DNA from 4 places in the Bradyrhizobium sp. WBAH42 genome. Region 3 is predicted to be linked to each of the others. Evidence: predicted binding sites of a transcription regulator. Region 3 holds the regulator's gene; each other region holds the start of a gene.
What was found. Region 3 encodes PhoB, which activates phosphate uptake and scavenging genes when phosphate is short. Its sites were predicted from a motif close to TGTCATNNANCTGTCAT; they were not measured.
Positions count from the first base shown of each region.

Region 1 (7,297 bases), 3.2 Mb from region 3:
GCTGATCCAGCCGGCAGGTTAGAAACAACGGGCGAAAGGACTCATTGTGGACTGGCTCTGGCAGATCTTCGATCCCGCTACGATCGGGGCATTCTTCACCCAGTTCCGCAACGAGATGGCTGCGCCGACCTTCTGGATCGCGGTCGGCAAGATCATCTGGATCAACATCCTGCTCTCCGGCGACAATGCGCTGGTGATCGCGCTCGCGTGCCGCGGCCTCTCGCCGCGGCATCGGCTGTGGGGCATGATCTTCGGTGCCGGCGCAGCGGTGATGCTGCGGATCATCTTCACCGGTATCGTCGCCACGCTGATGGAGTTGCCGTATCTCAAGCTGGTCGGCGGCCTTGCGCTGATCGTGATCGCGGCCAAGCTCCTGGTGCCGGAACACGATGACGATGACGACGTCGACGCTGCCGCGCATCTCTGGCAGGCGATCCAGATCGTCGTGGTCGCCGACATCGTCATGAGTCTCGACAACGTCATTGCGGTCGCCGCCGCGGCCAATGGCAGCGTGCCTCTGCTGATCCTCGGCCTTGCCATCAGCGTGCCGCTGATCGTCGCCGGCGCGGCGCTGATCATGGCGCTGCTGGAAAAGCTGCCGGTCCTGGTCTGGGCTGGCGCGGCATTGCTCGGCTGGATCTCGGGCGAGGTGATCGCGACCGATCCCGGCGTCGCGCCGCGACTGCACGCGCTGTTCGAGGGCCCGTTCGGCGCCTCGCTCGACGCCATGCTGGGGGTATTCCGCATCCCGCCGCAATTCGGCCATGGCGGGGCCGGCCCCGAATTTCTCTGCGCCGCACTCGGCGTCCTCGTCGTGCTGGTGGTCGGCACCATCTGGCGCCGGCGCAGGCTGACCGCCGTCGCGCTGGCATCCTCCGAGCAGCACGCCAAGGCTTCGGCGGAATAGAGTTTTCCGAGGATTGCTGTTCAGCTCTCCCGCAGGGAGAGGCGAGCACTCGCCGCCATTGTCAGCGCCGCACGATCGATCCCGAGCGGCCGATCAGGCGGGCGAGCTGACGGAAGCGGCTGCCGACGCGATCGGCGACGAGGTCGCCGAGCCGGTGCTCGAACACCAGCATCAATTTGCGGCCCTGGCTGCGGAAATGCGTGGCGGGCAGCACGCCGGGACGTGCAGCCGAGATCAGATGCGCGACGCGGAATGCAGCGCCCAGGAGGCGCGCGCGTTCGAGTTGCGCCGGCGTCAGCAGCTCCTGCATGGTGGCCGGCGGCTGGTTCTCCTCGCTGAGGCCGGCATAGCGATAGAACACCGACAGGCCGACGAAGGCGCGTTCGGTGTGGGTGATCGCGCCGAAATTGCCGTTGACGACGAGGCTGAGCGTCTGTTCGCCGCGATGATCGGGATGCACGCGCCAGCCGATGTCGGAGAGCAGGCACGCGGTGTGGCGGAGGCGACGGTCCTCTTCCGTCTCGCGCAGCTTGACGACGCGCACCAGGCGGTCGGTCCAGGCGATCAGCTCCCGCGCGTGTTTGGCTGAACGCGACAGCAGCTGGTTCAGCTCCTCGGCCGCGCAGATCAGCCCGTCCTTGGTCCGTTCGGACTCCGACAGCTTCTCGTGCAACAGGCCCTCGCGCACGCCGAAGGTCGAGAACACGATCGTCTTGGGTTTTGCGACCCGGATGATGTGCTCGAGCACCAGCGCCGCATAGGTGAGGAGAGGGCGCCGCGCATCGGCCACGATCTCGATGTCGGCAAGCATGTTGGCGGCGGCGAGGCGCCGCAGGCGGCGCGAGAAGTCGAGCGCTTCAGCAGCCGGGATGGAATAGCCGTGCATCACCTGGAGCGGATAGCCGCTCTGGATGATGTGGATGCGCGCGAGCGCGCGCCAGGTGCCGCCGACGGCGTAGAAGGTGCGGCCGCGGCCTGCAGTCAGCTGCGGCACCTCGTCGATCTCCTCGCGCACGATGCGATCGGCACGCTTGAGCGATTTGTGCGCGAGATCCTGGAGCGCGAGACCGCCGAGCGGCAACGTCACGCCGCTGCGCACCGCGTTCCTGCGCACGTCGATCAGCTCGAGCGAGCCGCCGCCGAGGTCGCCGACGATGCCGTCGGGGAGGTGGATGCCGGAGATCACGCCGAGCGCCGAGAGCCGCGCCTCCCGCGGGCCCGACAGGATCTCGATCTTCACCGCGCAGATGCGCTCGGCCTTGGCGATGAAATCGGGACCGTTGGAGGCGTCGCGGCACGCCGCGGTCGCGATCGCGAACACGCGTCCGACCTGCATCACCCGGCAGAGCGCGCGAAACCGTTTCAGCGAGGTCAGGGCCTTGTCGACGGCGTCGGGCGCAAGCAGGCCCGTGCTCTGCACCTCGCGTCCGAGGCCGCACAGCGTCTTCTCGTTGAAGATCGGGATGAGGCTGCGCGCCAGCGCCTCGTAGACGACGAGGCGGACCGAGTTGGAGCCGATGTCGATAACCGCGACGCTCGAGCCGCGCTTGCGCGGCCGCTTCACGTCGCAAATCCCCGATCAGGATTGATGGCGTTCGTTCCGGCGCGTGAGACGACGCGGCGAGGATTCCTTGAGCGACTTTCCACGGCCAGACAGACTCGGATTCGTCATGAAGTAGTTGTGGACGTTGAAAGGCTCCTCGCCCTTCGCGGTCTTCATACGCGTTGAAGACCCATCCGGCAACAACTGCCAGCTCTGCTCATTGTCCTTCAGGTTCGCGACCATGATCTGTTCGAGAACCTGCTGATGCACCGTCGGATTTTGCAGCGGACACAGCACCTCGACGCGGCGGTCGAGGTTTCGCGGCATCATGTCGGCAGAGGAGATATACACAGCCGCTTTCGCGCTCGGCAGGCCCTGGCCCATGCCGAAGCAGTAGATTCGGCCATGTTCCAGGAAGCGGCCGATGATCGACTTGACGCGGATGTTCTCCGACAGGCCGGGAATGCCGGGCCTGAGGCAGCAGATACCGCGCACCACGAGCTCGACCTGGACGCCGGCCTGGGACGCCTCGTAGAGCGCATCGATGATGTCGGGGTCGACCAGCGCATTCATCTTCATCCAGACCGCGCCCGGACGGCCGTGCCGCGCATGCGCGGTCTCGCCCTGGATGTGCTCGATGATGCGCTTGCGCAAGGTCAGCGGCGACACGGCCATCTTTTCCAGATCGCTCGGCGCGGCATAGCCGGTGATGAAATTGAACACGCGCGCGGCATCGCGGCCGATGGTCGGGTCCGAGGTGAAGTAGGAAAGGTCGGTGTAGATGCGCGCGGTGACCGGGTGATAGTTGCCGGTGCCGGTGTGGACGTAGGTCGTCAGGCTGCCGCCCTCGCGGCGCACCACCATCGAGAGCTTTGCGTGCGTCTTCAGTTCGAGGAAGCCGTAGACGACCTGCACGCCGGCGCGTTCGAGATCGCGCGCCCAGCGGATGTTGGCTTCCTCGTCGAACCGCGCTTTCAGCTCGATCAGTGCAGTGACGGATTTGCCGGCTTCGGCCGCTTCGGCGAGCGCGCGCACGATCGGTGAGTTGTTGGAGGTGCGGTAGAGGGTCTGCTTGATCGCGACGACATCGGGGTCGCGCGTGGCCTGCTGCAGGAACTGCACGACGACGTCGAACGACTCATAGGGATGATGGACGATCAGGTCCTTCTGCCGGATCGCGGCAAAGATGTCGCCGCCATGCTCGCGCACGCGTTCGGGATGGCGCGGCACGTAAGGGGTGAATTCGAGGTCGGGGCGGTCGAGCCGGGTCAGCTGCGAGAGCTCGTTCATCGCCTGCACGCCGTCGACCAGGAACACCTCGTCGTCGGCGGCCGAGAGCGCGTGCTGCACGAAGCTGCGCAGCTCCTCCGGCATCTTGGCGTCGATCTCGAGCCGGATCACCGATCCGCGGCGGCGGCGCTTCAGCGCGGTCTCGAACAGGCGGACGAGGTCTTCGGCCTCTTCCTCGATTTCGAGCTCGGAGTCGCGAATGATCCGGAAGGCGCCATGGCCGTGCAGATTGTAGCCGGGGAACAGGCGATTGATGAATAGGGCAGTGGCCTGTTCCAGCGAGATCAGGCGCACCGTGCCCTCCGCCGGCAGGCGGATGAAGCGGTCGATCTTGCCGGGCATGCGGATCAGCGCGTTCATCTGCTTGCCGTCGGCGGCGCGCGTGAGGTGCAGCGCGATGGTGAAGCCGAGGCTCGGAATGAACGGGAAGGGGTGGGCCGGATCGATCGCCAGCGGCGTCAGCAGCGGGAACACGTTGTTGAGGAAGTAGTCCTCGATCCAGGTCCGTTCAGCCTTGGTGACGTCCTTGCCGTCGACCAGCACGATGCCGACATCGGCCAGCGTGCCGCGCAGGTCGCGCCAGATCGCCTGCTGGTCGGAGGCGAGCTGGGAGACGGTGCGGTTGATCAGCGCGAGCTGCTCGGACGGCGTCAGGCCGTCGGGGCTGCGTTCGGCAATGCCCTCGCGCACCTGGGCCTTGATGCCGGCAACGCGGACCATGAAGAACTCGTCGAGGTTATTCGCCGAAATCGACAGGAATCGCACCCGCTCCAGCACGGGGTGGCTGGGGTTGACCGATTCCTCCAGGACGCGGCGGTTGAAATGCAGCCAGGACAGCTCGCGGTTGATGAACCGCTCGGGGCTGGACGCGATTGCCGGGAGGCCCTCGGTTTCCGGGGCTTTCTCTTTGGTTTCAAGAGCTTGCGCAGAGTCCATTAGAAGTCGGTCCATCCAGTTCACCCAATTGCGACTTAAGCGCAAAATCGGCGGGAGCATGTGTTAGAGCGATGACGTTTCGATGACATTGATGTTCCGCCGCCGCCCCGCGTCAAGCCGGCTTCAGGGAGGCCTGCGAGCCGGTCAGGCGTCCCGGAGCAGCTCGGCGGCCAGTGCCCGGGTGACGGGACGGCCGAGCCGCAGGGCTTCGCTGTCGAGCAGCTCGATGGCCCGGCGGGCGGCGGCCGAGGACCGTTCCAGGCGGGTGGCGAGGTAGCCGACCACGCTCTCGTCCACATTGAGCTGGCGGTCGGCGCAGAACTTGACGATGAGGCCGCGGAACAGCTGGTCGTCGGGCAGCAGCAGCGTGACCACCGGAACGGCCCGCAGGCGCGAGCGCAGGTCGCGAAGCTCGATCTGAAGCGCGGCCGGTGCCTCGCGCCCGGTGAAGAGGACGTAGGCGCCGTCCTCGCGGCCGAGATTCATCAGGTGAAACAGGGCGCGCTCGTCGAAGTCCCCAGCCTTGAGATCCTCGACCACCAGCGCGCCGGTGGCGAGCGCGCCGGGCACGGCCGCCGCGGTCAGCGCATTGGCGGTGGTCGAACGGGCGCCAGCGTCCTCGGCCCAGATCGCGGCGAGATGGCTCTTGCCGCTGCCCTCCGGGCCCGCCAGCCACATGATCCGGTTCGGCCATTCCGGCCAGCTGTCGATCAGGCCGAGACCGGCCGCGTTGGCGGGGCCTTCGAGGAAGTTGTCCCGGCTGAGGCTCTCCGCATGCGGAAGTGCAAACGCCAATTGTCGGGGATGAACGCGGCCTGCCACGCTTGCTTTGCTCCATGCCGGCGCGCCGGCCGGTTCGAAGAGAATTCGATTTGATCGAGCGGAGATGGCCTTTACGAGGCCGCTTCCACTTTCATTTGGCCTCGATCGTGCTCATGTGCCGCAGCCACTCGACGAGATAGAGCGACACGGAGGAGAGCGTGAGGACCGTGACGAGACCCATCAGGATGATATCATAGGGCGCGGGCTTGAAGCCGAAGGCAAGCGCCGCCAGCACCAGGGCTGCGAACGCCACTTGCGCGACCGTGTTGAGCTTGGACACTTTCGACGGCTTCATCTCGACCGGCCGGTCGAACAGCCAGGACACGATCACGGCGGCGACGATCATGATGTCGCGCGAGACCACCAGGATCACGATCCAGCGCGGGATCGCGCCCCAGATGCCGAGCGCCATGTAGATCGAGACCAGCAGCGCCTTGTCGGCGAGCGGATCGAGCAGGGCGCCCAGCTCGCTCGTCATGTTGAAGCGCTTGGCCAAGAACCCGTCCACGGCATCGCTGATGCCGGCGATGAGGAAGACGGCGAACGCGACCTCCATTTGGCTCGATACGATGGCCCAGACGATGATCGGGACCAGCATGATGCGGCCCAGGGTAATGATGTTTGGAATACTCACGCAGCGCTTCCCGGCACCGGTTCTGACCTCAAATCCGGCCCGTTGCAGGCTGAACCGGTTGATATGTCTACATAGTATAGCGGGGAGCGCCATGCGAGCCATTGCGCGTCCCCGGAATTCGACGTAACCAGCCGCAAACCCACTGGAAATCGGGCATGACCGACCGCAAAAACGGCCTCACTTACGCCGATTCAGGCGTCGATATCGACGCGGGCAACCGCCTGGTCGACCTGATCAAGCCGATGGTGCGCGCCACCGCACGGCCGGGCGCCGATGCCGAGATCGGCGGCTTCGGCGGCCTGTTCGACCTCAAGGCGGCCGGCTTCAAGGATCCGGTCCTCGTGGCCGCGACCGACGGCGTCGGGACCAAGGTCAAGATCGCGATCGAGACCGGGCTGCATGGCGGCATCGGCATCGACCTCGTCGCCATGAGCGTCAACGACCTCGTGGTGCAGGGCGCCGAGCCGCTGTTTTTCCTGGACTATTTCGCCTGCGGCAAGCTCGACCCCGAGGCCACTGCGGCGATCGTCGCAGGCGTTGCAGAAGGATGCCGCGAATCCGGCTGCGCGCTGATCGGCGGGGAAACCGCCGAGATGCCCGGCCTCTACAAGGACGGCGACTACGACCTCGGCGGCTTTGCCGTCGGCGCCGCCGAGCGCGGTACGTTGTTGCCGCGAAAGGACATCGCCGCGGGCGATGCCGTGATCGGTCTCGCTTCGTCCGGCGTGCATTCCAACGGCTTCTCGCTGGTCCGCAAGATCGTCGAGCAGTCGGGCCTCAGCTTCGAGGCGCAGGCGCCGTTCGCGCCGGTGATGACGCTCGGCGGCGCGCTGCTGACGCCGACCAGGCTGTACGTCAAATCCTGCCTGCGCGTTATCCGGGAGACCGGCGCGGTGAAGGGGCTCGCCCACATCACCGGCGGCGGCTTCACCGACAACATCCCGCGCGTGCTGCCCAAGCACCTCGGCGTCGGCATCGATCTGGCACGCCTGCCGGTGCTGCCGGTGTTCAAATGGCTGGCCGCGCAGGCCGGCATAGCCGAGCTGGAAATGCTGCGCACCTTCAATTGCGGCATCGGCATGATCGCGATCGTCGAGCCCGACAAGGTCGACAAGGTGATCGAGGTCTTCACCGACGCCGGCGAGACCGTGGCGCAGCTCGGCAC
Region 1 is NZ_CP036533.1:4,745,296-4,752,592, forward strand. Features, by position in the region: gene ndk (nucleoside-diphosphate kinase) at 1-5, shown strand, start outside; gene DCG74_RS22050 (TerC family protein) at 47-907, shown strand; gene ppx (exopolyphosphatase) at 969-2,471, opposite strand; gene DCG74_RS22060 (RNA degradosome polyphosphate kinase) at 2,487-4,676, opposite strand; gene DCG74_RS22065 (chromosomal replication initiator DnaA) at 4,821-5,498, opposite strand; gene DCG74_RS22070 (CDP-alcohol phosphatidyltransferase family protein) at 5,590-6,132, opposite strand; gene purM (phosphoribosylformylglycinamidine cyclo-ligase) at 6,288-7,297, shown strand, end outside.
Region 1: DCG74_RS22060 (RNA degradosome polyphosphate kinase) is a predicted target of PhoB. The motif match lies at 4,748-4,764, and genes of this name have one in related genera.

Region 2 (7,297 bases), 1.1 Mb from region 3:
GCCATGCGCGACTCGGTCTGCCGGCGGTCGGTGACGTCCTCGTGGGTCTTGATCAGATATTGCGGCTCGCCGGCCTCGCTGAGCACGGTGGCGCGGCGGGTGAGGAACAGCCGCAGGCCGTCCTTGGTCGAGATCGGATGCTCCTCGGTGATCATCCCGCGTTTCTTGATCGCGGCCTCGTCGCGCGCGACGATCAGCTTGGCTTCCTTGGCGTTGAAGATGTCGGTCGCGGTCAGGCCGGTGGCTTCTTCGCGGCTGCGGTTGAGGATCGTCTCGGCGCTGCGGTTGGCGAGAAGATAGCGGCCGTCCTTGACCTGCTCCACGATCAGCGCAACCGGGATGTTGTCGACCACGAGCTCGAGGAACTTCTTGGTGCTCTCCAGCTCCTCCGACAGCGAGCGGCGGTCAGTGATGTCCTCGAACACGATGAGCAGAAATTCGGGCTTATTGCTCTCGTTGCGGACCACGATCCGGATCGAGGCGACCGTGCGCTGCGCGCCGGCACGATCCACGTCGAACTCGTTGCGGTACTGGCCATCCGGCGAATTGAGTGCCGCCTCGTCGGCCGCCTCGATGCTCGCGGCCGAGGCCGATGCAAACAGCTCCCGCGCATTCCTGCCGACGGCGAAGTCCCGCGACAATCCCCAGAACTTCTCATAGGCGCTGTTGGCGAAGATGTAGCAGCCGTCCTCGATGTTCTTGGCCGCCACGCAGGCCGGCACATGGTCCAGCACCGTCTCCAGGAACTGCTTGGTGGAGGCGAGCTGCCGCGACAGCCTGCGCTCCTCGCTGACGTCGAGATGGGTCGCCACCGAGCCACCGTTCGGCAGCACGAAATATTTCACCAGGATGGCCCGTCCGTCGGGCAGCTCCGTGATCAGGCCGTTGACGCTCGATGCCTTGTCGTAGAACTCGGCGTCGGAGGCGGCATTCAGCACCCCGCGCCTGCGACGAAGCTCGAGAAGGTCGTGGCCATTCATGCCAGGCCGGACTTCCGACCGCGTCAGGCCATAGATATCGAGATAGCGGTCGTTGCAGAAGATGATGCGGCGCTGCGCATCCGTCATCACCACGCCCTGGTTGAGATTGTTCATGGCGGAGGAGATGAAGGCGTTGCGCCGCAGCTGCAAACGCCTGGACCGGCGCAATGAGGAATGGATCCACAGCCCGATCGCGGCGAGGAACGCGCAGACCACGATGCCGGCGATCAGGGCTTCCCAGATCACGCCCGGATCAAGCCCGGTGAGATCTGCCGCCACGGCAAGGCTGTCCGATGCCGCAAAGGCGCGCGCAGGCGCGCCCGTGCCGGCCAGGCATAGGAGGGCCTGCACAGCAATCGAAAGCGTGCTGCCCACGTGCCAGTTCTTCTCAGCCATCAGCCACCCGCGATTTCAACGTCGGATTGTCTGGCCTCGCGGGTTTGGATCGGGTAAACGCCTGAGGGAACAACAGAATAATGTCACGTGAAATACGGCAATTGCCCTGACATGATAAACGCCTTCTTAACGGAAGCCTTAACGGAAGCCCCGCCTGCGCGCCCCTGCCCGGGCCATACGCCACCGGTGCTTCCAACTGGTATCCTGCACAACCATGGATAGGGTCGACTGCGTCGTCATCGGAGCCGGCGTGATCGGTCTCGCGGTGGCCCGAAAGCTCGCCCAGGCCGGGCGCGAGGTGATCGTGCTCGAGGAAGCCGAGGCGATCGGCACCGTCACCTCCTCGCGCAACAGCGAGGTGATCCATGCCGGCATCTACTACCGCGCCGGGAGCTGGATGGCGCGCATGTGCGTGGCCGGCAAGCACGCGCTCTACCGCTACTGCGACGAGCGCGGCATCCCGCACAAGAATTGCGGCAAGCTGATCGTCGCGACCAGCCCGAAAGAGACCGAGAAGCTGCAATCGATCAAGGCGCATGCCGAGGCCAACTGCGTACTCGACATGCAGCTGCTCTCGGGCGAGGCCGCACGCGCGCTGGAACCTGCGCTCGCCTGCGACGCCGCGCTGCTGTCACCGTCGACGGGCATCATCGACAGCCACGCCTACATGCTCTCGCTGCGCGGCGAAGCCGAGGACGCCGGCGCGGCTTTCGCGTTTCACACTCCACTGATCCGTGCCAAGGCGGCGGCCGGATTCATCGAGATCGATGCCGGCGGCGAGGCACCGATGACGCTGCAATGCAGCCTCCTCGTCAACGCCGCGGGGCTGTCGGCGACGCATGTGGCGCGCAGCATCGACGGCATGCCGCTGGACCGGATTCCAGCGGCCTATCTCGCCAAGGGAAACTATTTCAGCTGCAACGCCAAGGCGCCGTTCTCGCGCCTGATCTATCCGGTGCCCGAGCCCGGCGGATTGGGGGTGCACCTGACGCTGGACATGGCAGGACAGGCGCGCTTCGGGCCTGACGTCGAATGGATCGAGACGATCGATTACGAGGTCGACCCCTCACGCGCCGAGCGGTTCTATCCCGCGATCCGCAAATACTGGCCGACGCTGCCTGACGGCGCGCTGATGCCGAGCTATTCCGGCATCCGCCCGAAGATCGTGCCCCCGGCCGTGGCCACGCAGGATTTCTTGATGCAGGGCCCGCGCGATCACGGCGTTGCAGGCCTGATCAATCTGTTCGGCATCGAATCGCCGGGATTGACGTCCTCGCTCGCGATCGCCGATCACGTCGCCGAGCTCGCAGACATCGAGAGCGCTTCGAGAAGCGGATAAGTGTTGGTGTCGAGACCACGCGTCCAAACAAGAGTGGCCGCCGCGCAAACCTGTTGCACGGTGCACACCTTGCAGCAGGGATGAGCACGAATGCTCTCATCCCTGCGTGAAGGATGTGATCAACTCTACACTGTCACGGGGGTTACTAGTGGAGCGTGTCGCCTTGCTTCAGACGCTCGATCTGGTCCTTGACCATCAACTTCCGGCGCTTCAACTCAACAATTTGCAGGTCGTCTGTTGAAAGGTGCACGAGAGCTTCGTGCAATTCGTTTTCGAGAAGTTTGTGCTTCCGTTCCAATTCAACGAGATGTGCCTGAATTGTCATTCGAAACCTCCTCGGTAGGGTTGAACCTCAGGATTCGATCCGGACGCCTAAGTCTACATCACCGATTCGTCCTGTCGATGGGTAACCGTCGTCGCCGCGTCATTTTTGAAAGTTCATATGTAACGAAGCGTGACTAGGGGAACCACGCCGGAAAAATCCATGATTATCAATGCGCCGGCGCCACGCCGCAGCTCCTCGCAGAAATATCTTGCGGGAGATCGGCGATGCGGGATCGCAGATCGCTTGCGATCACGCGGCGCAAGGACGATAATTTCCACAGGGCATCCACAGCCCAGATCTCACGCCTATCGGTTTTCGGCCACCGCAGACATGACCAATGAAGATGAGCGTGAGCTCGAAGCCGAGCTCACCCGGTTGCAGCAGGAACACCGAGATCTCGATGCGGCGATCGATGCGTTGCATCAATCGCCTGCCCCCGACCTGTTGCGGCTACAGCGCCTGAAAAAGCGCAAGCTGTTGTTGCGCGACCGCATCGCTTTCATCGAAGACCAGATTACGCCCGACATCATCGCCTGAGCCGGTCTCGCGCGGCGCCCGCCGCTTCCGAATCCGCTTGACTCAATAAGAACAAAATAGGAACATTCGCGGGCGCCCCACCACCTCAGAGAACGCTCAAGACAACACACGAGGACAACGCAGATGTCGGCGACCGCCCTTCTCGACAACAGCCATTATGAGCAGGCCTGCGATCAGGCGATCGCGATGTGCGACGGCAATCTGCGCAGCACCATCAAGGCGCTGATCATGGCCAACGAATATCTGGAAGCCGAGCTGGAGGAATTGCAGGCGGCGATTTCCGCGGGCTGCATTCCGGAGACTTCGCGCAGCAAGATGCGGAGCAAGAGCAGCGCCGCCTGATTTTCAAAGCGCGAAGAGACCGCGCTTTGTTTTAAGCATGATCTTGTCGGAAAACCGCTTCACACTTTTCCGGATCATGCTCCATCGGAGCAACGCCATGTCGGATGTGACCTATTACGTTGCAATGCCCTTTTTGATCGATGATGACGGATCCCCCGTCGCAGGCGCGGCAGAGGAGTGTCAGTCCTCGACGGCGGCGCTGCGACGCGCAGAGATTCTGGCGCGCGGCGCCGGCCATATCGGCGCGGTCGCATTCAGCCGCAGCGGCGATCCCATGACCGGCGAGTTCGGGGATGCGACGCTGCTGCGCAAGTTCGGCAACGTGCCGGAAGATCTTGCAACCCTCTAGACTAGCGCTCGCTGCGGACCCTGATCCGCCGCCTCGTGCCGGCGGTGCGCCTTGCGCACGTACATGGCGGCATCCGCCTCCTCCAGGGCGCGAGCTGCCGCGGACTGCGGACCGAGCAGGGCGACGCCCGCCGAGGCGCCCGCGGTCACGTGCTGGCCGCGAAAGACGAAGGACAATTCGTCGATCGCCTGCTCCAGGGCGGCGGCCTTCGCCTTGGCATCGGTCTCGCTGAGATTCCAGAGGAGCAGCGCGAACTCATCGCCGCCGAGGCGGCCGACCACGTCGGAGGCGCGGACCTGTCGCGTCAGCGTGGCGACAATCGCCTTGAGCACCTCATCGCCAGCGGCGTGACCGAAGGAATCGTTGATCGGCTTCAGCCGATCGACGTCAAGCACGATCAGCGCCCCGCTGGCGCGGTAGCGCTTCATGTAGGCGATGGCGCGCACAAGCTCGCGCTCGAAACCGCGCCGGTTGGGGATATCGAGCAGGAAATCGGTGTCGGCGGCCGCCTCGAGTTCCGAGATCCGCAGCAGGGCTGCCTTGAGCTTGCTCCTGAGGCCGCGAATGGCCGCCTTGCTGTCGCCGGCAGCAGGCGCTCCGCGCAAGGCCGGTTTGGCCGCGCGGCTCGAAGCGGCTTTGGATCGGCCGGCGCTGCTGGTCCGGCCCTTTCTGGCCTTCGCAGAGCTCGCCCTTTTTGGTTTCTTCATGGGCATCCTGCTCAATGAAGGCTTGCGGGGATTCACCAAGACAGGATAGTGGATTCCCTTCTCCTTGCCACCGCCTTGCGAGCCGCCGGCCGGAAACGTTAATCTGGCCTATCTTTCTGTTTTTCTGGGCACAATTGACGTCATGACCGCGCCAATCGCCATCATCATGGGCAGCCAGTCGGACTGGGACACGATGCGCCACGCCGCCGACACGCTCGACGCGCTCGGCATTGCCGCCGACAGCCGCATCGTCTCGGCCCACCGCACACCCGACCGGTTGTTCGCCTTCGCCAAGGGCGCCAAGGCCGCGGGTTACAAAGTCATCATCGCCGGGGCCGGTGGCGCGGCACATCTGCCCGGCATGGCGGCAGCGCTGACGGAACTCCCAGTGTTCGGCGTTCCCGTCGAATCCAGGACGCTCAAGGGCGTCGATTCGCTCTATTCGATCGTCCAGATGCCCGCCGGCATCCCGGTCGGCACCCTCGCCATCGGCAAGGCCGGCGCGATCAATGCCGCGCTGCTGGCGGCCGCCGTGCTGGCGTTGTCCGACCCGGCCCTGTCGGATCGCCTCGCCGCCTGGCGCAAGGCGCAAACCGAGGCGGTCGCCGAGCGCCCGGAGGACCAGGCGTGACGGACAACAGGCACGTGAAGCTGAAGCCCGGAGACACCATCGGAATCCTCGGCGGCGGACAATTGGGCCGGATGCTGGCCATGGCCGCGGCGCGGCTCGGCCTGCGCTGCCAGGTGTTCTCGCCCGATCCGGATTCGCCGGCCTTCGACGTCGTGCTGAACGCGACCTGCGCCGAATATGCCGACGTCGAGGCGCTCGAGTTGTTCGCGCACGATGTCGACGTCATCACCTATGAATTCGAGAACGTGCCGGCGGCAGCCGCGCTGGTGCTGGACGCGCGCCGCCCGGTGCTGCCCAATCGCAAGATCCTCGAGACCACCCAGGACCGGCTCGCCGAGAAGGATTTCGTGACGCGGCTCGGCATCGGCACTGCCGCCTATGCCGACGTCACCTCCGTCTCCGCGCTGCGCGAGGCGATCGCCAGGATCGGCCTTCCGGCCGTGCTGAAAACTCGCCGCTTCGGCTATGACGGCAAGGGCCAGGCCATCATCCGCGAGGGCGACGACATCGCGAAAGTGTGGACCAGCCTCGCCACCAAATCGGCGATCCTGGAGGCCTTCGTGCCCTACGAGCGCGAGATCTCCGTGATCGCCGCGCGCTCCGCCACCGGCGAGGTCGAGTGCTTCGACGTCACCGAGAACGAGCACCGCGACCACATCCTGAAGATATCGCGCGCACCCGCGCCGATCCCGGATGCGCTCGCCGAGGAGGCGCGCAGCATCGCCGGCAAGATCGCAAGCGCGCTCGACTATGTCGGCGTGCTGGCGGTCGAGATGTTCGTGCTCGCCAACGGCACCGGGCCGAAGGTGCTGGTCAACGAGATCGCGCCGCGCGTGCACAATTCAGGACACTGGACGCTCGACGGCGCGTCCATCTCGCAGTTCGAGCAGCACATCCGCGCCATCGCCGGCTGGCCGCTCGGCAAGCCGGTACGCCACGGCGACGTCGTCACCATGACCAACCTGATCGGGGACGAGATCAACGACTACGAAAAGTGGCTGAGCGTGCCCGGCGCGACCGTGCACATCTACGGCAAGGGCACGCCGCGCCCCGGCCGCAAGATGGGCCACGTCACCGAAGTCAGGCCGCCCCGGGACGAGTGACGGGATCGCAGCAAAGGCTGCAATCCCGCCGGGTGCTTTTCGATTACGCCGTCTTCACGCCCGCAACGACGCCGGTGGGCTCCTCGCTGAGCCAGCGATAGATCACCCCGCCGAGCGCACCGCCGATCAGCGGCGCAACCCAGAACAGCCAGAGCTGCGACAGCGCCCAGCCGCCGACGAACAGCGCCGGGCCGGTGCTGCGCGCCGGGTTCACCGAGGTGTTGGTGACGGGAATGCTGACGAGATGGATCATCACCAGCGCGAGCCCGATCGCCAGCGGTGCGAAACCCGCCGGCGCGCGGCCATGGGTGGCCCCCATGATGATGAACAGGAACATCATGGTCATCACCACCTCGGTGAGGAAGCACACGATCATGCTGTACTGGCCGGGCGAATGCGCGTCATAGCCGTTGGAGGCAAAGCCCTTGCCGACGTCGAAGCCGGGCGCCCCGCTGGCAATGACATAGAGCAGCCAGGCGGCAATGATCGCCCCCGCCACCTGGGCGACGATGTAAGGCAGGACCTGCCCCGCCGGAAAACGGCCACCGGCGGTAAGACCGACCGTGACGGCCGGGTTGAGATGGCAGC
Region 2 is NZ_CP036533.1:2,634,271-2,641,567, reverse strand. Features, by position in the region: gene DCG74_RS12330 (EAL domain-containing protein) at 1-1,376, opposite strand, end outside; gene DCG74_RS12325 (NAD(P)/FAD-dependent oxidoreductase) at 1,591-2,715, shown strand; gene DCG74_RS12320 (YdcH family protein) at 2,861-3,040, opposite strand; gene DCG74_RS12315 (YdcH family protein) at 3,371-3,577, shown strand; gene DCG74_RS12310 (hypothetical protein) at 3,701-3,919, shown strand; gene DCG74_RS12305 (hypothetical protein) at 4,017-4,268, shown strand; gene DCG74_RS12300 (GGDEF domain-containing protein) at 4,265-4,975, opposite strand; gene purE (5-(carboxyamino)imidazole ribonucleotide mutase) at 5,118-5,606, shown strand; gene DCG74_RS12290 (5-(carboxyamino)imidazole ribonucleotide synthase) at 5,603-6,709, shown strand; gene aqpZ (aquaporin Z) at 6,753-7,297, opposite strand, start outside.
Region 2: DCG74_RS12320 (YdcH family protein) is a predicted target of PhoB. The motif match lies at 3,127-3,143, and genes of this name have one in related genera.

Region 3 (7,297 bases):
ATGCCAAGCAGAACAAGCTGACCTACACCGGTCTCGTCAACAAGGCCGGCAAGCCGGTGCAGCCGACCGTCGAGGCCTTCCAGGCGGCCGCCTCCAACGCCGACTGGGCCAAGGCACCCGGCTATTACGTCATCCTGACCGACCAGCCCGGCGAGAAGTCCTGGCCGATCACGGCGGCGACCTTCATCCTCATGCACAAGTCCGCCACCGACAAGGCGGCCTCGCAGGAAGCCATCAAGTTCTTCCGCTGGGCCTTCAAGAACGGCGGCAAGGCGGCTGAAGAGCTCGATTATATCCCGATGCCGGACAGCGTCGTCCAGCTGATCGAGAAGACCTGGGCTGCCGAGATCAAGAGCTAAGTAGAGCTCTCGTGTCCCGGACGCGGTGCGGCCCTGGCGATGCGAAGCATCGTCCAGTGTGCCGCTCCGCAGAGCCGGGACCCACAAGCACCAGGCCCCGGATCAGCGGCGCACCGCTTCGCGCTGCACCGCATCCGGGGCACGGGACCGCCACCAACAACAAGCGTATATAAAACGGGCACAGGGGATCGGCGTGGCTGAGATGGCTGTCGAGAGCAATGTGATTGATGCTGCCGGTCCATATGATCGCGCCAAGGCCTTGAGCGCGTTCAAGCTCGGCGACGTCACCTTCTACTGGATCACGCGGTTGTCCGCGATCTCGGTGCTGCTGATCCTCGGCGGCATCATCATCTCGCTGATCGTCGGTGCGTTCCCGGCGATCAAGGAATACGGCATCTCCTTCCTGTGGACGCAGCGCTGGGCGCCCTCCGCCGATCCGCCGGTGCTCGGCGCGCTCGGGCCGATCTACGGCACGCTCGTCACCTCCTTCATCGCGATGCTGATCGCCATTCCCGTCGGTCTCGGCATTGCGATCTTCCTCACCGAGCTCTGCCCGCAATGGCTGCGCCGCCCGATCGGCATGGCGGTGGAGCTGCTCGCCGGCATCCCCTCGATCATCTACGGCATGTGGGGCTTCTTCGTGCTCGGCCCGTTCCTAGCCAACACCTTCCAGCCCTTCATGATCAGGGTGTTCGACGGTGTTCCCGTGCTGGGCGCGATCTTCGCGGGTCCCCCGTCCTATCTCAGCCTGTTCAACGCCGCCCTGATCCTCGCCATCATGGTGCTGCCCTTCATCACCTCGATCTCGGTCGATGTGTTCAAGACGGTGCCGCCGGTGCTGAAGGAAGCCGCCTATGGCGTCGGCTGCACCACCTGGGAAGTCGTCCGCAGCGTCGTGATCCCCTACACCCGCGTCGGCATCATCGGCGGCGTCATGCTGGCGCTGGGCCGCGCGCTGGGCGAGACCATGGCGGTGACCTTCATCATCGGCAATTCGTTCCGGATCTCCTCGTCGATCTTCGCCCCGGGCACCACGATCTCGGCCGCGATCGCATCCGAGTTCGCCGAGAGCGACGGCCTGCACCAGTCCGGCCTGATCCTGCTCGGCCTCCTGCTGTTCGTGCTGACGTTCTTCGTGCTCGCGGCCGCCCGGTTGATGCTGCTGCGCCTGGAAACCAAGGCGGGGAAGTGAAGCCATGAACCCGATCTATTCGCGCCGCCGCCGCTGGGACATCGTCATTCGCGGACTCTGCATCGCAGCCGCTGCGTTCGGCGTCACCTGGCTCGCGCTGATCCTGATGACGTTGCTCTACAACGGCCTGGCCGGGCTCAACCTCCAGGTCTTCACCGAGAACACGCCGCCGCCCGGATCGAACGAAGGCGGTCTGCTCAACGCCATCGTCGGCTCACTGATCATGACCGTGATCGGCGTCGGCATCGGCGCGCCGCTCGGCCTGTTCGCCGGCACCTATCTTGCCGAATACGGCCGCAACGACAAGCTGACCTCGGTGATCCGTTTCATCAACGACATTCTCCTGTCGGCGCCCTCGATCATCATCGGCCTGTTCATCTACGGGGCGGTGGTGGTGCCGATGCGCGGCTTCTCGGCGATCGCGGGCAGCCTCGCGCTCGCCGTCATCGTGATCCCGGTCGTCGTGCGCACCACCGAGGACATGCTGCTGCTGGTGCCGAATCCGCTGCGCGAGGCGGCCTCTGCGCTCGGTCTGCCGCGCTCGCTGGTGATCAAGCGCATCGCCTATCGTGCCGCGCGTTCCGGCCTCATCACCGGCGTGCTGCTGGCGACCGCCCGCGTCGCGGGCGAGACCGCACCGCTGTTGTTCACGGCGCTGTCGAACCAGTTCTTCAGCCTCGGCCTGAACAAGACGATGGCGAACCTACCTGTCACCATCAACAACTTCGTGCAGAGCCCCTACGAATATTGGAAGCAACTCGCCTGGAGCGGCGCGCTGCTCATCACCCTGACCGTGCTTGCCCTGAACATTGGCGCGCGCATCCTTGGCGCCGAGAGGACTGCAAAATGAGTGAAATGTCTGTTTCCGTCAGCGCGCCGACCGTTCATCCCGGCTCGCAGCCGCTGCCCGAGGCGCCCGCCAAGGTCACCGCGCGCAACCTGAATTTCTACTACGGTGAGCACCACGCGCTGAAGAACATCAATCTGACGCTCGGCACCAACCGCGTCACGGCGTTCATCGGCCCGTCGGGCTGCGGCAAGTCGACCCTGCTGCGCATCTTCAACCGGATGTACGACCTCTATCCGGGCCAGCGCGCCACCGGCCAGCTGCTGCTCGACCAGACCAACATCCTCGACGCCAAGCTGGACCTCAACCTGTTGCGGGCCCGGGTCGGCATGGTGTTCCAGAAGCCGACGCCGTTCCCGATGACGATCTACGAGAACATCGCCTTCGGCATTCGTCTGTACGAGAAGATCTCGAAGTCGGAGATGGACGACCGCGTTGAGAAGGCTCTGCGCGGCGGCGCGCTGTGGAACGAGGTCAAGGACAAGCTCAATGCCTCCGGCCTGTCGCTCTCCGGCGGCCAGCAGCAGCGCCTCTGCATCGCCCGCACCGTCGCGGTGCGGCCCGAGGTGATCCTGTTCGACGAGCCCTGCTCGGCGCTCGACCCGATCTCGACCGCCAAGGTCGAGGAACTGATCCAGGAATTGTCCGAGAACTACACGATCGCGATCGTCACCCACAACATGCAGCAGGCGGCGCGCGTCTCCGACAAGACCGCCTTCATGTATCTCGGCGAGCTGATCGAGTTCGACGACACCAGCAAGATCTTCACGTCGCCGAGCGATCGGCGCACGCAGGATTACATCACCGGCCGGTTCGGCTGAGGAGACGGAATATGGGTTCTGAACATACCGTAAAGGCCTTTGACAGCGACCTTCAGGAGCTCACTCGCCTGGTCGCCGAGATGGGCGGCATCGCCGAGCGCATGATCGTCGATTCCGTCGACGCGCTGATCCGCCGCGACGTGGCACTCGGCCAGCGCGTCGTCACCACCGACGCCGATCTCGACGCGCTGCAGAAGCGCATCGAGGAGCGCGCCGTGCTCACCATCGCCCGCCGCCAGCCGATGGCCGTCGACCTGCGCGAGATCGTCGGCGCCATGCGCGTTGCGACCGATCTCGAGCGCATCGGCGATCTTGCCAAGAACATGGGCAAGCGCGTCGCGGCGCTGGAGACGGATTTCCATCCGCTCAAGCTGTTCCGCGGCCTGGAGCACATGACCGACCTCGTGCAGCAGCAGGTCAAGAGCGTGCTCGACGCCTATGCCGCGCACGATCTGCCGGCGGCGATGGCGGTGTGGAAGGGCGACGAGGAGGTCGACGCCATCTGCACCTCGCTGTTCCGCGAGCTCCTCACCTACATGATGGAGGATCCGCGCAATATCTCGTTCTGCATCCACCTGATGTTCTGTGCCAAGAACATCGAGCGGATCGGCGACCATGCCACCAACATCGCCGAGACCGTGTTCTACATGATCGAGGGCCAGGCGATCACCGACAAGCGGCCGAAGGGCGACATGACGACCTTCGCCACGACGGTGCCGAATACCTAAGGAGCGACGACAACATGGGCGCACGCATTATGGTGGTAGAGGACGAGGAAGCTCTCACCGAGCTTCTCCGCTACAACCTCGAAGGCGACGGCTATGACGTCGAGACGGTGATGCGCGGCGACGACGCCGACACCCGCCTCAAGGAGCACATTCCCGATCTGATCGTGCTCGACTGGATGCTGCCGGGCCTGTCGGGCATCGAGCTGTGCCGGCGGCTTCGGACCCGTCCCGAGACCAAGCAGCTGCCGATCATCATGCTCACCGCGCGCGGCGAGGAGAGCGAGCGGGTACGGGGCCTCGCAACCGGCGCCGACGATTACATCGTCAAGCCGTTCTCGGTGCCGGAGCTGCTCGCGCGCGTGAAGGGTCTGCTCAGGCGCGCCAGCCCCGAGCGGCTCGCCACCGTGCTCGCCTATGGCGACATCGAGCTCGACCGCGACAAGCGCCGCGTGGCGCGCTCGGGTCGGCCGATCGATCTCGGCCCGACCGAATATCGCCTGCTGGAGTTCTTCCTGGAGCATCCCGGCCGCGTGTTCTCGCGCGAGCAGCTGCTCGATAGCGTCTGGGGCCGCGACATCTATATCGATGAGCGTACCGTCGACGTCCATATCGGCCGCCTGCGCAAGCTGCTCAATCTCGGCCGCGAGCAGGACCCGATCCGCACCGTCCGCGGCGCCGGCTACGCGCTGGATGATCGCTTCGCGAAGGCCGAGCAGACGTAAGATCTGCGAGCTGTTGGTGTGGTGAGCTGCGGCTACACCCTCAACCGTCATCCCGGGGCGCGCGCAGCGCGAGCCCGGGATCTCAGCGCGAGCGCTTGCGCTCGTCGCGATCAACCACGGGACGTGGTTTGACGATGACTCGGCGTGACCATCTCGCGCAACGATCGCGCCCTGTGGTTATGGATCCCCGCCTTCGCGGGGATGACACTGAGTAGGTGGCGCCGTCATCGTGTGACGGCTGTAATCTCGGCGATCAACTAATTCCGCAAGCTCAGCGCGTGCTCGGCTTCGCCGGTGCGCGACGGCGGTCCGCTGCGGGCTGATAGGCCACGCGCGAATGCTGGGCGCAGTAGGGCAGGCCCGAGAGCGCCTTGCCGCCGCAGAAGAAGAAATCCGGGCTCGATGGATCGCCGACCGGCCAGTGGCACGTCGCCTCGTTCAATTCCAGCAGCGACAGGCGCTGGCTCATCGGCACCACGTTGTCGTAGGTGACCGGCTCGGCTTCCACCTCGACCTCGAAGGCCTGCGCCAGCGCGGTGTTGCCGCGCGCAACGGGTCGCGTCACGCGCATCATGTGCTGCGCGGGCCGTGCCTTGCGCGGCCGCGGCGCTGCCGATGAAGGGCTCTTGGCGCGGCCGGACAGGCCGAGCCGGTGCACCTTGCCGATCACGGCATTGCGGGTCACATTGCCGAGCTCCGCCGCGATCTGGCTGGCCGAAAGTCCGGCCTCCCAGAGCTTCTTCAGCTGCTCGACGCGATCATCGGACCAGGTCAAAACCGTCATTGCACCCTTTCCCTCGCAGCGCGCCTGCCATCCTGGAGCCTTCGCCGCGATTGCCTAAAGCCTTGAAAAACCCGTGCCGCCAGAATCCCTTAAGGCTCGCCGGGCGCGCTCAAGACGCCCGAACGTTTACGCCGGTACATGAGGACTTTTGGGATCAGAACTGCTGCACGAGATGTCGTATCTGACAGTCCAAACGCTACAATATGGCGTGACTCCCGCGCAAGAGTCCGCCGACTCGCTTCCACATGTTCCGTGGTGAAAAACCCGCAAAATCGGCACCGCAAGACTACGGATTCAGCGTTTCGCGAGGCTTTCCGGGCGGCATTGACACCCGTCTTTCCAGGCATAAGATAGTGCCACGTGCCGCCCTTAAAAGGCGGCACGTTTCGTTTTCCGGGGCCGGTCAATGGTGCGTTGCGCAATGCGTGCCTCACACCGTCCGCAACATTCAAGTGACGTCATGACTAACAGCGCCGCGCCGCATTTGCTCCCCGTTTTCGCCAGGGCCGACCTCGGTTTCGAGCGCGGCGAAGGCTGCTGGCTGATCGCGGCCAATGGCGATCGCTATCTCGATTTCACCTCGGGCGTGGCGGTGAATGCGCTCGGCCACGTTCATCCCGCGCTGGTCAAGGCGTTGCAGGAGCAGGCGACGAAGCTCTGGCACATGTCGAACCTGTTCCAGAGCCCCGATGGCGAGAAGCTCGCAAGCCGCCTCTGCAATGAGAGCTTCGCGGACTTCGTGTTCTTCTGCAATTCCGGCGCCGAGGCGCTGGAAGGTGTGGTCAAGCTCGTCCGCCATCATCACTTCTCCAAGGGCCATCCGGAGCGTTATCGCATCATCACCTTCGAAGGCGCCTTCCATGGCCGCACGCTGGCGACGCTCGCCGCCACCGGGTCTGCGAAATATCTCGAGGGCTTCGGTCCGCCGATGGACGGCTTCGATCAGGTGCCGCACGGCGACCTCGACGCCGTGAAGAAGGCGATCGGCCCGCACACCGCCGGCATTCTCATCGAGCCGATCCAGGGCGAGGGTGGCGTTCGTGCTGCACCTCCGGCCTTCCTGAAGGCGCTGCGCGAGCTCTGCAACGAGCGCGGCCTGTTGCTCGCCTTCGACGAGGTGCAGACCGGCATGGGCCGCACCGGCGAGCTCTTTGCCTACAAGCGCACCGGCGTCACACCGGACGTGATGTCGCTCGCCAAGGCGCTCGGCGGCGGCTTCCCGATCGGCGCGGTGCTGGCGACCGCTGATGCGGCCGCCGGCATGGGGCCCGGCTCGCACGGCTCCACCTTCGGCGGCAATCCGCTCGCGATCTCGGCTGCCAACGCCGTGCTCGACGTCATGCTCAAGCCCGGCTTCTTCGACCGCGTGCAGAAGATGTCGCTGCTGCTCAAGCAGAAGCTCGCCTCCGTGATCGATCGTCACCCCGATGTCGTCAGCGAGGTGCGCGGCGAGGGCCTCCTGATCGGCATCAAGGCCGTGGTGCCCTCGGGCGATCTCGTCGCGGCGCTGCGCGCCGAAAAGCTGCTCACCGTCGGGGCCGGCGACAATGTCGTGCGCTTCCTGCCGCCCTTGATCGTCACCGAAGCGGAGATCGAGGACAGCGTCGGCCGGCTCGAACGCGCCTGCACGGCGATCTCCTCCAGTCAGACCAAGCGGGCGGCAAGCTGATGAGCACGACGCCCAACAAAGCTCCAAAGCACTTCCTGGACATCAACGAGCTGCCGCTGTCGGAGCTCAAGAGCATGCTCGCCGCCTCTTCCGCCATGAAGGCGAAGCAGAAGGCGCAGCAGCCGGTCAGGCCGCTCGAAGGCAAGACGCTGGCGATGATCTTCGAGCGTCCCTC
Region 3 is NZ_CP036533.1:1,504,680-1,511,976, forward strand. Features, by position in the region: gene pstS (phosphate ABC transporter substrate-binding protein PstS) at 1-359, shown strand, start outside; gene pstC (phosphate ABC transporter permease subunit PstC) at 562-1,551, shown strand; gene pstA (phosphate ABC transporter permease PstA) at 1,556-2,401, shown strand; gene pstB (phosphate ABC transporter ATP-binding protein PstB) at 2,398-3,219, shown strand; gene phoU (phosphate signaling complex protein PhoU) at 3,231-3,947, shown strand; gene phoB (phosphate regulon transcriptional regulator PhoB) at 3,962-4,669, shown strand; gene DCG74_RS07030 (GcrA family cell cycle regulator) at 4,941-5,453, opposite strand; gene DCG74_RS07035 (aspartate aminotransferase family protein) at 5,914-7,122, shown strand; gene argF (ornithine carbamoyltransferase) at 7,122-7,297, shown strand, end outside.

Region 4 (7,297 bases), 2.2 Mb from region 3:
GACAGCGCCTCCGATCACACCATTCTCCACACCAGCGCCAACCTTTACGGCGCCTACCGGCTGCGGCGCGTCTATTACTCCGCCTTCAGCCCGATCCCCGATGCCAGCCGCGCACTGCCCCTGCGCGCGCCGCCGCTGCTGCGCGAGCACCGGCTCTACCAGGCCGACTGGCTGATGCGGTTCTACGGCTTCGATGTCGGCGAGATCGTCGACGACAGCGCGATGCTGCCGCTCGACATCGATCCCAAGCTCGCCTGGGCGCTGCGCCACCGCGACCGCTTCCCGCTCGACGTCAACCGCGCCAGCCGTGAGGAACTGCTGCGCGTTCCGGGCTTCGGCACCAGGACGGTCGACCGCATCATCGCAACAAGGCGCACCACCACGATCCGCCTCGCCGATCTCGCGCAGCTGCATGTGCCACGCAACAAGGCGCTGCCGTTCATCGTCCTCAGCGATCACCGCCCCTCATCGCATCGTCTCGATTCCGCCGGGCTGATCGAACGGTTCAAGCCGAAGGCAACGCAACTGGGATTTGGCTTCTGATGCAGTACATCACCCTCGACACCGAAACCGATTTCGACGGCTGGCGCAATGCCGCGCGCAGCCTCGTGCTTCACCACGTGCCGCCCAGCGACGTCACCTGGACCGTGCAAGGCGGCGAAGCCGAGTTGTTCGCGTCCCCCGCGCCGTCTCCGATCCTCGAGGTGAACGACGGCACCTTCAACGTATCAGGCAAATTCGTCGAGCTCGCCAAGGCGGCGATCCTGCACCGCGACGGCGAGCGCTTTGCGATCCTCTATCGCCTGCTGTTCCGGCTGAAGGACAACCACGATCTCATCGAGGTCGCGACCGATCCTGATGTCGCGCGCGTCACTTCCATGGCGAAAGCGGTCTATCGCGACGAGCACAAGATGCATGCCTTCGTCCGCTTCCGCGAGATCGGCCGGGAACGCCAGGCGCATTACGTCGCCTGGTTCGAGCCGGAGCATCATATCGTCGAGCTCGCCGCGCCGTTCTTCGCCAAGCGCTTTGCCGACATGCCCTGGTCGATCCTGACCCCGGACCTCTGCGCGCATTGGGACGGCCATGCGCTCTCGTTCACGCCGGGCGTCAGCAAGAGCGAGGCGCCGGGCGAAGACCGTCTCGAGGAAACCTGGCGGCGTTACTACGCCAGCATCTTCAATCCGGCCCGGCTCAAGGTGAAGGCGATGCAGGCCGAGATGCCGAAGAAATATTGGAGGAACCTGCCCGAGGCTTCGATCATTAAGCCCTTGATCGAGGACGCCGAACGCATGACCGGTGCCATGATCGCCAATGCCGCAACCGATCCGCATAAGCCTCAGAAGCGGCCGGAGGCTCCGATGAAACGCAAGCCAGCTGCCGACGATCTCGAAACGCTCCGCGAGGAGGCCGCGCATTGCCGCGCCTGCCATCTGTACAAGGACGCGACGCAGACCGTGTTCGGCGAAGGCCCGAAGAATGCCAACATCATGCTGGTCGGCGAGCAGCCCGGCGACAAGGAAGACCTCGCCGGTCACCCCTTCGTCGGCCCGGCCGGGCAGATGCTCGACCGCGCGCTGGAGGAGGCCGGCGTCGACCGCAAGAAGGTCTATGTCACCAACGCGGTGAAGCACTTCAAATTCGTGCCGCGCGGAAAGATCCGTCTGCACCAGAAGCCGAACACCCCGGAGATCCGGGCGTGCCGGCAATGGTATGAGCGGGAAGTTTCGGCAATCCAGCCCGATCTCATCGTGGCGATGGGCGCCACCGCCGCTCAAAGCGTGTTCGGCAAGATCACTCCGATCGGCAAGAACCGCGGCCGGTTGATCGATCTTCCCGACGGGCGCAAGGCGCTCGTGACGGTGCATCCGTCCTATCTGCTGCGGCTGCCCGATCCCGAAGCCAAGGTGCTGGAGTATCGACGCTTTGTCGAGGATCTGAAGATCGCCGCCGGCTTGCAGAAAAAGGCCGCACGCGCCGCCTAAGCACTGGCAGGACAACGGCATACTTGCAGGAAAACAGCTTTCGCGCCTCGGTTGTCATCCAGGCTTCAAATCCATCGCGGACAATGCCTTGACCTGAAAGTTAAGGGGCGTCCAGACATGACCGATGTTGCATTCGACCGCGCGGTAGCAGATCCCGCGCCCGTCCAGCCGGCCTCGCGGCCAAATCTCGACAAGGGCTTCAATCCGCTGACGATGATCCTGTTCTTCGGCATCCTCGCCGCGGGCCTGCTGTTCGTCGCCTACAGCATCTATGTCGACGTCAATGCCACCGGCGCGCGGGTCACGACCTACCTGCCCTACATCCTCCTGTTCGTCGCGCTCCTAATTGCGCTGGGCTTCGAATTCGTCAACGGCTTCCACGACACCGCCAATGCGGTGGCGACCGTGATCTACACCCATTCGCTGCCGGCCGAGGTCGCGGTGATGTGGTCGGGCTTCTTCAACTTCCTCGGCGTGCTCCTGTCCTCCGGCGCGGTCGCCTTCGGCATCGTCTCGCTGCTGCCCGTCGAGCTGATCCTCCAGGTCGGCTCCAGCGCCGGTTTTGCCATGGTGTTCGCGCTGCTGATCGCCGCGATCCTGTGGAATCTCGGCACCTGGTTTTTCGGCCTGCCCGCCTCCTCCTCGCATACGCTGATCGGCTCGATCATCGGCGTCGGCGTCGCCAACGCCGTCATGCGCGGCCGCGACGGCACCTCGGGCGTGGACTGGACCAAGGCGACCGAGATCGGCTACGCGCTGCTGCTGTCGCCCCTGTTCGGCTTCATCTGCGCCGCCACGCTGTTGCTCCTGCTCAAGTTCATCGTGCGCAACCCGGCGCTCTATTCCGCGCCGGAGGGCAACAAGGCGCCGCCGCTGTGGATCCGCGGCCTCTTGATCGCGACCTGCACCGGCGTCAGCTTCGCGCACGGCTCGAACGACGGCCAGAAGGGCATGGGCCTGATCATGCTGATCCTGATCGGCACCGTGCCGACGGCCTACGCGCTCAACCGCGCGCTGCCGGAATCGCAGGTCGTCCAGTTCCAGAAGACCTCCGATGCCGCCGCCAAGGTGATCTCGGCGAAGGGCGCCGGCCACAGCATCATCGGCGATCCCCGCCCCGCCGTGACGCAGTACATCACGCTGCGCCACATCAACGAGGGCACCTATCCCTCGCTTGCCGTGCTGGTGAAGGATGTCGGCGACCAGGTCGCCAAATATGGCACGCTGAACAAGGTGCCCGCGGAAGCCGTCGGCAACACCCGCAACGACATGTACATGACCTCCGAAGCGATCCGCTTCCTGATGAAGGACAAGGAGAACGATCTCACCAAGGAGGAGATCGCGGCGCTGAACGCCTACAAGGGATCGCTCGATGCCGCCACGAAGTTCATCCCGAACTGGGTGAAGATCGCGGTCGCCATCGCGCTCGGCCTCGGCACCATGATCGGATGGAAGCGCATCGTCATCACGGTCGGCGAGAAGATCGGCAAGAGCCATCTCACCTACGCGCAAGGAGCGTCCGCCGAGCTCGTGGCCGCCGCCACGATCGGCGCGGCCGACGTGTTCGGCCTTCCGGTCTCCACCACGCATGTGCTGTCGTCGGGCGTCGCCGGCACCATGGCGGCGAACGGTTCGGGCCTGCAATGGTCGACGATCCGCAACCTGCTGATGGCCTGGGTGCTGACGCTGCCCTGCGCGATCATGCTGTCGGCGACGCTCTATGTGATCTTCTCGCGGATGTTCTGAGAGCCGCTCCCTCTCCCCGTTCTTACGGGGAGAGGGCTGGGGTGGGGGGCTCCATCCGAGAAAATAGTGACAGATGGACTCGCGGAGAGTCCCCCTCACCCGGCGCTTCGCGCCGACCTCTCCCCGCAAGCGGGGCGAGGTGACGAAAAGCTACGACGCCGCGAGCTGCTCCTCGACCAGCTTCACCCAATAGGACGTGCCGTAGACGATCGCCTCGTCGTTGAAATTGTAGGCGGGGTGATGCAGGCCGGCGCTGTCGCCGTTGCCGCAGAAGATGAAGGCGCCGGGCCGCGCTTCCAGCATGTAGGCGAAATCCTCGCCGCCCATCAGCGGCGCCATCTCGTGGACATGGGACTCGCCCGCGACCTGCGTGGCGATGCGCCGTGCCACCTCGGTTTCCGCGGCATGGTTGTTCACGACGGGATAGTTGCGCTTGTAGTGCAGGTCGATCTTGGCGCCGGTGATCTGCGCCACGCCCGCCACGACCTCATGCACGCGCTTCTCGACCAGCTTGCGCACCTCCGGCGTCAGCGTGCGGATGGTGCCTCTCAGCGTCGCGGTCTGCGGAATGACGTTGCGGGCGTTGCCGGCGTGGAACTCGCAGATCGAGATCACCGCCGATTCCAGGGGATCGACGCTGCGGGAGACGATCGACTGCAGGGCCGTGATTACCTGCGCGCCGACCAGCACGGAATCGACGCATTTGTGCGGACGCGCGGCGTGGCCGCCGAGGCCTTCGATCATGATGTCGACCTCGTCGGTCGCCGCCATGATGGGGCCTGGCCGGATCGCGAACGAGCCGACCGGGATGCCCGGGCCGTTGTGCATGCCGTAGACCTGCTCGATGCCGAAGCGCTCCATCAGGCCGTCCTTGACCATGGCCGCGCCGCCGGCGCCGCCCTCCTCGGCGGGCTGGAAGATCACCACGGCATCGCCGGCAAAATTGCGCGTCTCGGCGAGATAGCGGGCCGCCCCGAGCAGCATCGCGGTGTGGCCGTCATGACCGCAGGCGTGCATCTTGCCGGGGGTCTTGGAGGCGTAAGGCAGATTGGTCTGCTCCTCGACCGGAAGCGCATCCATGTCGGCACGCATGCCGATCACCTTGAGCCCCTCGCCGGCCGGCTTGTTGCCCTTGATCACGCCGACAACGCCGGTCTGGCCGAGGCCGGTCACGACCTCATCGCAGCCGAACTCCCGCAGCCGGTCCGCAACGAATGCTGCGGTGCGGTGGACATCGTACAGCAGCTCGGGATGCTGATGGATGTCCCGCCGCCAGGCCTGGATATCGGGTTGAAGGTCGGCGACGCGGTTCACAATGGGCATGGAAGGTCTCGAGCTGGTGGAAATACAGGACTGTCTACCATGCAAGCGTCGGTCCACCCAACCGCCGGCAATCGGGGTCTAGCCCTGTTCACCCGGCATGGCCGGGCTTGTCCCGATCGGCTGCGTCAGCCTATTAGACGAACGCAAAGAGACCATTCGGGTGGAAGCAGAATGCCGAGGCGGCTTGAAGGTGAGTTTGACTACATTGTCGTCGGAGCCGGTACGGCAGGCTGTATCATCGCGAACCGGCTGTCAGCTGATCGCAACAACCGCGTCCTCATCCTGGAAGCCGGCGGCGACGACAATTGGATCTGGTTCCACATTCCGGTCGGCTATCTCTTCGCCATCGGCAATCCGCGTTCGGACTGGATGTTCAAGACCGAGGCCGAGCCGGGCCTGAACGGCCGTTCGCTGGCCTATCCGCGCGGCAAGGTGATCGGCGGCTGCTCGGCGATCAACGCCATGATCTCGATGCGCGGCCAGGCTGCCGACTACGATCACTGGCGCCAGCTTGGGCTGACCGGCTGGGGCTATGACGACGTGCTGCCGCTGTTCAAGCGCCTCGAGGACCACTTCCTTGGCGCCAGCGAGCATCACGGCGCCGGGGGCGGTTGGCGCATCGAGGCGCCGCGGCTGTCATGGGCAGTTCTCGATGCCGTCGGTGACGCGGCCGAGGAGATGGGCATCAAGCGCATCCCGGATTTCAACACCGGCGACAACGAAGGCACCAGCTATTTCCACGTCAACCAGAAGCGCGGCCGGCGCTGGTCGTCGGCGCGCGGCTTCCTAAAGCCCGCGCTCAACCGTCCGAACCTGCGGCTCGAGAAGCACGTGCTGGTCGACCGCCTCATCATCGAGCAGGGCCGCGCCGTCGGCGTGCGCTTCATCCAGAACGGCGAGATCATCGAGGCGCGCGCGAAGCGCGAGGTGGTGCTCTCGGCAGGCTCCATCGGCTCGGTGCAGGTGCTGCATCGCTCCGGCATCGGCCCTGCCCACTGGCTGTCGCCGCTCGGCATCGACATCGTCATGGACAAGCCCGGCGTCGGGCGCAATCTCCAAGACCATCTCCAGCAACGCGCGATCTACAAGGTCGAGGGCGTGCGCACGCTGAACGAGACCTATTACAATCTGTTCCGCCGCGGCCTGATGGGGCTCGACTACGCCTTCCGCCGCCGCGGTCCGCTGACCATGGCACCCTCGCAGCTCGGCATCTTCACGCGCTCCGATGCGACGCGCGCCCGCGCCAACATCCAGTTCCACGTGCAGCCGCTGTCGCTCGACAAGTTCGGCGATCCCCTGCATCGCTTCCCTGCGATCACCGTCAGTGCCTGCAATCTGCAGCCGACCTCGCGCGGCACGGTGCGACCGCGTTCGGCGAGCCCGGACGAGAAGCCGATCATCGCGCCGAACTACCTGTCGACGGACGACGACCGCCAGGTCGCCGCAGACGCCATCCGCACCACGCGCCGCCTGATGCGGCAGAAGGCTCTGGCAAAATACCGGCCCAGCGAATATCTGCCGGGGCCGACGGTCGGCGATGACGACGCCTCGCTGGCAAAGGCCGCCGGCGACATCGGCACCACCATTTTCCACCCTGTCGGCACCGCGAAGATGGGCACGGCAAACGACCCGATGGCGGTGGTGGATGAGCGCCTGCGCTTCTATGGCCTTGGCAATTTGCGCATCGTCGATGCCTCGATCATGCCGACGATTACGTCGGGCAACACCAATACGCCGACCGCGATGATCGCGGAGAAGGGTGCGACCATGATCCTGGAGGATGCGAAGTAGACGCTATCGTGTCCCGGACGCGGCGCAGCGCGAAGCGGTGCGACGCGGAGCCGGGACCCATTGCGGCCCTGGGTCCCGGCTCTGCGGCGCACCGCCAAGCGGCGCTGCGCCTTGTCCGGGACACGAGACTGCACTCACGAAATCGTCATCCCATCCGGGAATAAGTCCCTCCCTCCCCCGATCACCTCCCCGAAGCCCAATTCCGGGCGACGTGGAGAGGCGCGATGAGCGGAGACAATCACGGGGACGACGGCGTCAGCCGCCGCAAGGTGCTGGAATGCATGACCTGGGCCGGCACCGGGGTGCTCTGGACCGCCACGGGCGGCGTGCCACGCTCGATCGGCATCATCGATTCGGCTGAGGCCGCAACGGCGGCCGCGCCCGGCATGAGCTTCCTCCAGATCAGCGACAGCCATGTCGGCTTCGACAAGCCGGCCAATCCCAACGCGCTC
Region 4 is NZ_CP036533.1:3,683,465-3,690,761, reverse strand. Features, by position in the region: gene DCG74_RS17190 (putative DNA modification/repair radical SAM protein) at 1-543, shown strand, start outside; gene DCG74_RS17185 (UdgX family uracil-DNA binding protein) at 543-1,985, shown strand; gene DCG74_RS17180 (inorganic phosphate transporter) at 2,103-3,731, shown strand; gene DCG74_RS17175 (M20 aminoacylase family protein) at 3,882-5,054, opposite strand; gene DCG74_RS17170 (GMC family oxidoreductase) at 5,226-6,845, shown strand; gene DCG74_RS17165 (metallophosphoesterase) at 7,070-7,297, shown strand, end outside.
Region 4: DCG74_RS17180 (inorganic phosphate transporter) is a predicted target of PhoB. The motif match lies at 2,038-2,054, and genes of this name have one in related genera.